3 regions of the Macrococcus bovicus genome follow, and region 1 is predicted to be linked to each of the others. Evidence: riboswitches for the same ligand, from Rfam matches in the RefSeq annotation. Region 1 holds a riboswitch; each other region holds the start of a gene.
The links. A riboswitch is a leader RNA that binds a small molecule or an ion and turns the genes downstream of it on or off. The one in region 1 is predicted to bind thiamine pyrophosphate.
Positions count from the first base shown of each region.

Region 2: it holds a riboswitch for thiamine pyrophosphate, as region 1 does, so the genes downstream of both, QSV55_RS00900 (ECF transporter S component) here and tenA (thiaminase II) in region 1, are expected to answer to the same signal.
Region 3: it holds a riboswitch for thiamine pyrophosphate, as region 1 does, so the genes downstream of both, QSV55_RS05265 (ABC transporter substrate-binding protein) here and tenA (thiaminase II) in region 1, are expected to answer to the same signal.

Region 1 is NZ_CP128470.1:1,836,891-1,839,162, forward strand. Features, by position in the region: gene thiD (bifunctional hydroxymethylpyrimidine kinase/phosphomethylpyrimidine kinase) at 1-566, opposite strand, end outside; gene tenA (thiaminase II) at 559-1,227, opposite strand; TPP riboswitch at 1,276-1,371, opposite strand; gene QSV55_RS10035 (LysM peptidoglycan-binding domain-containing protein) at 1,454-2,272, opposite strand, start outside.
Region 2 is NZ_CP128470.1:98,333-100,604, reverse strand. Features, by position in the region: gene QSV55_RS00905 (ABC transporter ATP-binding protein) at 1-850, opposite strand, end outside; gene QSV55_RS00900 (ECF transporter S component) at 837-1,412, opposite strand; TPP riboswitch at 1,482-1,582, opposite strand; gene QSV55_RS00895 (amino acid permease) at 1,681-2,272, opposite strand, start outside.
Region 3 is NZ_CP128470.1:960,921-963,192, reverse strand. Features, by position in the region: gene QSV55_RS05275 (ABC transporter permease) at 1-18, opposite strand, end outside; gene QSV55_RS05270 (thiamine-binding protein) at 15-302, opposite strand; gene QSV55_RS05265 (ABC transporter substrate-binding protein) at 302-1,303, opposite strand; TPP riboswitch at 1,341-1,439, opposite strand; gene QSV55_RS05260 (2-oxoacid:ferredoxin oxidoreductase subunit beta) at 1,444-2,272, opposite strand, start outside.

The sequences.
Region 1 (2,272 bases):
CTCGTAAAGAGGTAATCAATGGCATCCCCTTCCATATGACCGCCTTTTACAATGACAGCCTGACTGCCGATCTCATTCAGAAAAATGGAGCCGGCACGGTCGATATCACTTCTCGATTCCACTTTCATGTTCAGAATACGTTCGAGTTCCGGTAAGTTCGGTGTCGCTACTGTCGCTAAATCGAGCAGCTTATAGCGCACCGCGTTCTTGCCTGCATCATTCAGCAGATCGTCGCCGCTTTTTGCGACCATGACCGGGTCGATGACATAGGGAATCTGATGCTTTTCAATATAAGGTCTCACAACATCCATGACCTCACTTGACGCAAGCATACCGGTCTTGACTGCATCCGGTACAATATCACTGTAGATACTCTCAAGCTGAGCTTCCAGCACATGCACCGGTTGATCGAAGACCTGCTGTACGCCCCGCGTATTCTGTGCGACAATGCTTGTAATGGCGCTCATGCCGTATACGCCTCTTGACTGAAAGACTTTGACATCAACAATCGTACCGGCACCACCAGTCGGATCTGTGCCTGCAATAGATAAAGCGGTTTTAAACATCCCATGTCTCCTGATGATAGGACATCGCGAAAAATCTACGTTCATGAACGCAGCTCTCGAGGAAATTGCGTCTTAAAATGGCTTTATTCTGTTCTGTCGTCGTTTCAGCAAAACGATTGACCCAGCGGTTTAAATGACCCATCAATTCATCCATATTCACCGCGTAGAAATCTACCCAGTCTTTTAGAGGATTGCCTGTTAAATCGTGATTTTCTTTTATTTTTAAAGCTAACTGCTGATACACATAAGGACAAGGCGCCATGGCACAGATAGTGAAGCTTGCATCATCATATTTGAAGGCATTGTAATACATATGCTTGATATAGTGGTCACTCGCCGGATACCATTCGCCGCCTGCAATAATCGATGTATAGTCCTCCCCTACATAATCTGCCATCGTATAATGGGCAGTCACTTCACCATTGACAACAAAGTCAATCTGCTCAAGCAGAAAACGTATATCTGCCTGGTCATCCAGTTTGGCAATTAACAGGCTGTAGATTTTGGCAAACTCATTTAGATAGAGATGATCCGCCTTTAAATAATGGCGGATTGCATCCTTTGAGATATCTCCCCTGATAATGCCTTGTATAAAAGCATCATGGTAAATCGCATTAATAATGGGTTCCGCTTCTCGTTGCAATTCATCAGTAAACATTATGATTCCTCCTTCAGCATACAAAAAAGACCTATTTCCGCAGAAAAAGGCCTTCAAATACGACCGCTTTCCTACGCTAGCATTATCTAGATCAGGTAAAGGGTTTGACATCGTCATCTCAGCCATCAGGCACCCCTAGCAGTAAATAGGTATTTTGTTATCTTAAGCATATAGAACCCGGAGATTGAATGCAAATAAAAAAAGACTATCCTCAGATAGTCTTGGCAGATTAATAAGCTGTACTCCAGTGCTGTGCACCATATTGTGTATAAAGGATACGAGCACGTTTCCATTGTTCTTCAACAGAAGCATCGGCCGGATTACCTGTACCGCCAACAGCTGCCCAAGTTGAAGGCGAGAACTGGAATAAACCATAGTAACCAGCAGGGTTGACCGCGCGTGGGTTACCGCCTGATTCACGTTGCATGATTAATTTCAAGTGAGCATCTACGCTGGAATTTGTCGCGTATGAAGCAGCTGAAGTTTGAGTTGTTGCTGCTTTAGGCGCCTGTTGTGCTGGTGCCTGGTATGTTTTCACCGGTGCCGGTTGTGCTGGCGCCTGGTATGTTTTCACCGGTGCCGGTTGTGCGGGTGCCTGGTATGTTTTCACCGGTGCCGGTTGTGCGGGTGCCTGGTATGTTTTCACCGGCGCCTGTTGTGCTGGCGCCTGATAGGTTTTCACTGGTGCCTGTTGTGCACTGACTTTTAAAGTTTTACCTGCGATAATCAAATCAGAGGCTAAGTTATTCCAAGCTTTAAGGTCTGCCACTGTTACATTGAACTGAGCAGCAATTTTGCCTAAAGTATCGCCTGCAACGATATGATAGAGTGTTGTGTCGTGAGGAGCAGCTTTAACCGTTTTTTCGTTAATTTTTAAGACTTGTTTAGGTAAGATCAGATTGGAAGTTAAATTGTTTTCAGCCTTAATATTTGCAACTGATGTACCATATTGCTGGGAAATCGCCCAGAGAGTATCTCCAGATTTAACTGTATACTCTGCTGCATTTGCTGTTGCTGCGAACGAACCTGCTACTGCTACCACAGTCGA
Region 2 (2,272 bases), 340 kb from region 1:
TCCATTCCCCTAAGCCGATCTGCAGCTCCTCGACTGCGTACAGCGTTTTTTTAGCGCGTTTAATCATGCCATTCTGGTAGTGAAATACCGGTTCGACTTTTTCTTTCTTCTGCAAAGCAGCGGGCGCGTGCTGCCAGGCATTCGGATGCCATATACCATATGCTGATAGAAGCGATTCGTAATGCTCTAATATATAGGAAGGCGCACCTTCCTGGACAATCTCGCCTTTTTCATTCATCACTATGACCCGGTCAACATGCCACCAGATATGCTCGACTTTATGTTCAACAATCACGACTGTCTGGTCATGCCAAAGAGCAATCAAGAGAGACCAGAGCTGTTCTGTCGCTTCAGTATCCAGCATGGCAGAAGGTTCATCTAAAAAGAGGGTCTCAGCCTGCTGAAGTAAAGTGCCTGCGATCGCCAGTTTCTGTTTCATGCCACCACTCAGCTGATGGATGAACTGACTTTTATCGACATCCAGCTTTACTTCTCGAAGAACGCGTTCAATACGCTGGTCCATTTCACCTCGTGGCACTTGTCTGTTTTCCAGAATAAATGCCAGCTCCTCATAGACTTTCGGCATACAGAACTGACTATCAGGATCCTGAAAAATCACAGCAGCATGCGGATCAATCAGCCGTTCCTCGTACTTCAGAGGCAGCTCGATCAACTCAGGTACAATACCTGCCAGTACGTTGAGGAGCGTGCTCTTCCCGCAGCCGGAAGGTCCTAATAACAGTACCTTTTCCTTTTCTTTGATATCAATCGATAACCCGTCAAATATCTTATCCTTAGCCCCGGGATATTTCAGCCGCAGATCTGTTACCTTAAGTTTAGAGTGCGTCATAATCTTCCTGTGATGCAGAGCGGAATAGACGGGTTACACCGGTCTGATCAAGTGCCTTGACGAGTATATAAGGGAGAATGCCCGCCAGCACTGCCCCGCTGAGCAGCCGGAAGACGATGAAAAGAATCAGATTCCACGTTGCGACTTCGCTCATGTAACCATAGAAATAGTCAATCGGCAAACTGATGAAGGCCGCGGCAAGACCTGCTAAAATACATACCATGACACTACGGGAACGATATCTGAAAGCCATGAAAACCAGTTCACATGCCAGACCTTGCAATAAGGCAAAGACAAATGTCGGAATATCAAACTTCCCCATCACGATCGTTTCACCGGCACCTGCTGCAAATTCTGCCAGTAAAGCAATGCCGAATTTAGGTACAATCAAGTAAGCCACGACAGCTGCTGCGAACCACATGCCATAAGTCAGCTGTTCAATATGCAGCCCGAACGGCTTAATGGCTTCATAAGGCAGCCACCATAAATTGTAGATGAAACCAAAAATGACTGCTACGAGCACTGTCACTAAAATATCTGATAACGTCAGACCTTTTCTCATTTCTATCTCCTCCTCAACAAAAAACACGCAACCATCACAAGATGATTGCGCGTCAAAAAAGACATAGAAAATAAAATCTACACACTTTCCTCCGCTAGCATCAACTAGATCAGGTTCAAAGGGTTCGAGGTTACCTCGTCTCAGTTACAATAACACCCCTAGTGTTTCTGTTATGTATTTGTATTTAAACTGTATACCTGTCCGTCCTTAAAGTCAATCATATTTCCGGAGAAATAAAAAAGCGATACCGAAGTATCGCTCATTCATATTAATCACGGTAGATGGCTCTTTCTTGTGTACCGCGTGCTTTATCCTTTTTATCATAGCCCAGCAGGAAGTATGCTGCTGTGACAACAGCAAGGAATACAAAGCCGATGATCACTGAAACACGTGTATCTGGATTGATCAGCATAAAGATCAGAACAAGGACTAAGAATCCAATTGTCAGCCAGTTTGTAACAGGGGCACCTGGCATCTTGAACGGATGATTCTCAATCAGTTCCGGATGTTTCTTTCTGAACTGCATATGGCTGAGCAGAATCATGAACCATGGCACCATACCCGGCAGGATAGATGCACTGTAAACATAGACGAAGATTTTATCAGCGCCTGGAATAACAACGTTCAAGATAACACCTAAGAAAATACCGATAGAGATTGCCAGTACTGCATAGAATGGCACACCTGTTTTTAATACTTTACCGAAGATAGCTGGCATTTTTCCTTCTTGAGCCAGTGTATAAACCATACGGCTAGAACTGAAGATACCTGCGTTACAGCCGGACATTGCCGCCGTAATTACGACGAAGTTAATCAGTCCAGCTGCAATCGTAATACCGATTTTAGCGAATGTCGCAACG
Region 3 (2,272 bases), 880 kb from region 1:
CTTCAGAGAGTATCTCATCGGTATTTCTTGACGAGTTCTGCCATAGAAGCCTCTTCAGCATGATAGAACTTCACTTGAGAAATAACGCTGACCACGCCTTCAGCCATCATTTTCTTGTTCATATCTTCAATGAGTTGAAGAAGTTCCGGCATATCCCCTTCTATCGTTGTATCCAGCGGGTTGACAACATAAGGCAGGCCACTCGCCTGAATGACTTCAATCGCCTTGTCGACATATGGAATCACATCTTCACCGTTAGGCGTCTTCGGTATGATTTGAATGCTCATCAAAGTGTCTGCCATCAGTTTCCCTCCACAAATTCGTTTGTAAATGCATCGTCAGCATTGAAGTCGTTGTTGATGATATCATTTTCCTTCATAAAGTGCGCAAAATTCTCCCAGACCTTCTTGTCCTGCAGGCCCCATTCCTTCGCGTCATCCTGATATTTATCCTTCAGGTATTCCTGACTCTTATAGACCAGTTCCTTACTCTCTTTTAATTCCGGCGCCTCGGTCAGCAGAATATCAGCGGCTGCTTTCGGCTTATCAATCGCAAACTCATAGCCTTCCTGTACAGCCGCCATAAAGGCATCAACCGTCTCTTTATCTGACTGGATATATTTTTCGTTCGCAATGATCAGCGGCGTATAATAGTCAAGATTTTTATCGTAATCTGTTAAGTACTGCATGTTGACTTTCTCGCCGCGTGTCTCCGCTTCAATACCCGTCCAGCCGTAGAATACCCAGGCGAAATCTATATTCTTCTTGGAGGCTGTGAAGAAGTCCGTATTGCCCATATTGACGACTTTAACATCCTTGACATCCGCGCCGTCTTTTTTCATGACTGCATCAATAAATGGCCGCTCAATAGGTGCGCCCCAGCCCCCGTAAGTTTTCCCTGCGTAGTCCTTAGGTGAATGGATGTTTTTAGAAGCAAGGCTCATAAAGCCGCTCGTATTGTGCTGGATAATAGCCCCGATCGATTTGACCGGCACACCTTCTGTCCGTTCCTGCGTGACCTGCTCCTGTGCACTGATTCCAAACTGAACTTTATTAGCAGCGACAAGCTGGTCCGCTGTCACATCGCCTGGTGTCTTAATAGTCACGTCCAGACCATGCGCTTTGAAATAGCCTTTTTCTTTCGCCACATAGATTCCTGTATGGTTGGTATTGGGCGTCCAGTCAAGCATCAGTGTGACTTTCTTCAGTTCCTTAGCCTCTTTCTTGTCTTCTTTCTTCGTCCCTTGCTCACTGCAGCCCGCCAGTAGAATCAGACAGCTTGCACCTATCAAAAGTTTTTTCATCAGTTATCCTCCATTAAAAAAACACAACCTGCAGAAGGTTGTGTTTGAGACACTTCCCTCCGTCAGCATTATCTGACCAGGTTAAAAGGGTTTAGGATTCCTCCAGTCTCAGCAAAAAGCTCCCCTAGTGTTTTTATGATTTATTTAAATTGTAACATAAGTTCATTGAATTCAGGCTGTGTAATTTTCATCTCGGCCTGCGATAAGTTCTGACTGTAGCCGTCTATCTGTTCTGCGTAGCTTGGTGTTGCCGTATCCTGATAGATAATCCCCGTCACCAGGCCGTCATGCTCAATGACAGTGGATAACGCCTGCGCTTTATTTGAAGGGTCATAGCCTTCGATGTCAGCGATCTTAGTCAGATTTTCTTTGAACCAGTCATACGTATTGATTTTATTATAGGTGACACAAGGTGAGAAGACATTGATGAACGAGAAGCCCTTATGCTGAATACCCGCTTCAATGATAGCCGTCAGTTCTTTGATATCTGATGAAAAGCTCTGGGCGATGAATGTAGCGCCACTTGTAATCGCCAGTTCAAGCGGTGAAACGTTCTTCTCGATTGAACCTTTAGGTGTGGTCTTCGTCACAAATCCATGCGCTGAACTAGGTGACGTCTGACCTTTTGTCAGCCCATAGATCTGATTATCCATGACAATATAGGTGAGATCGATGTTACGGCGCAGCGCATGAATCGTATGGCCCATACCAATCGCAAAGCCGTCGCCGTCCCCACCTGAAGCAATGACGGTCAGTTCCTGGTTTGCCATCTTCACACCTTGAGCAAGCGGCAGTGCACGACCATGGATGCTGTGGAAGCCGTAAGAGTTGATATAACCTGATAACCGGCCTGAACAGCCGATTCCCGTAATGACGGCGAGGTTCTCCGGTTCAAGTCCGACACCCGCTGCTGCTTTTTGAATCGCAGCCTGGACGGAGAAATCACCGCAGCCTGGACACCAGTTCGGT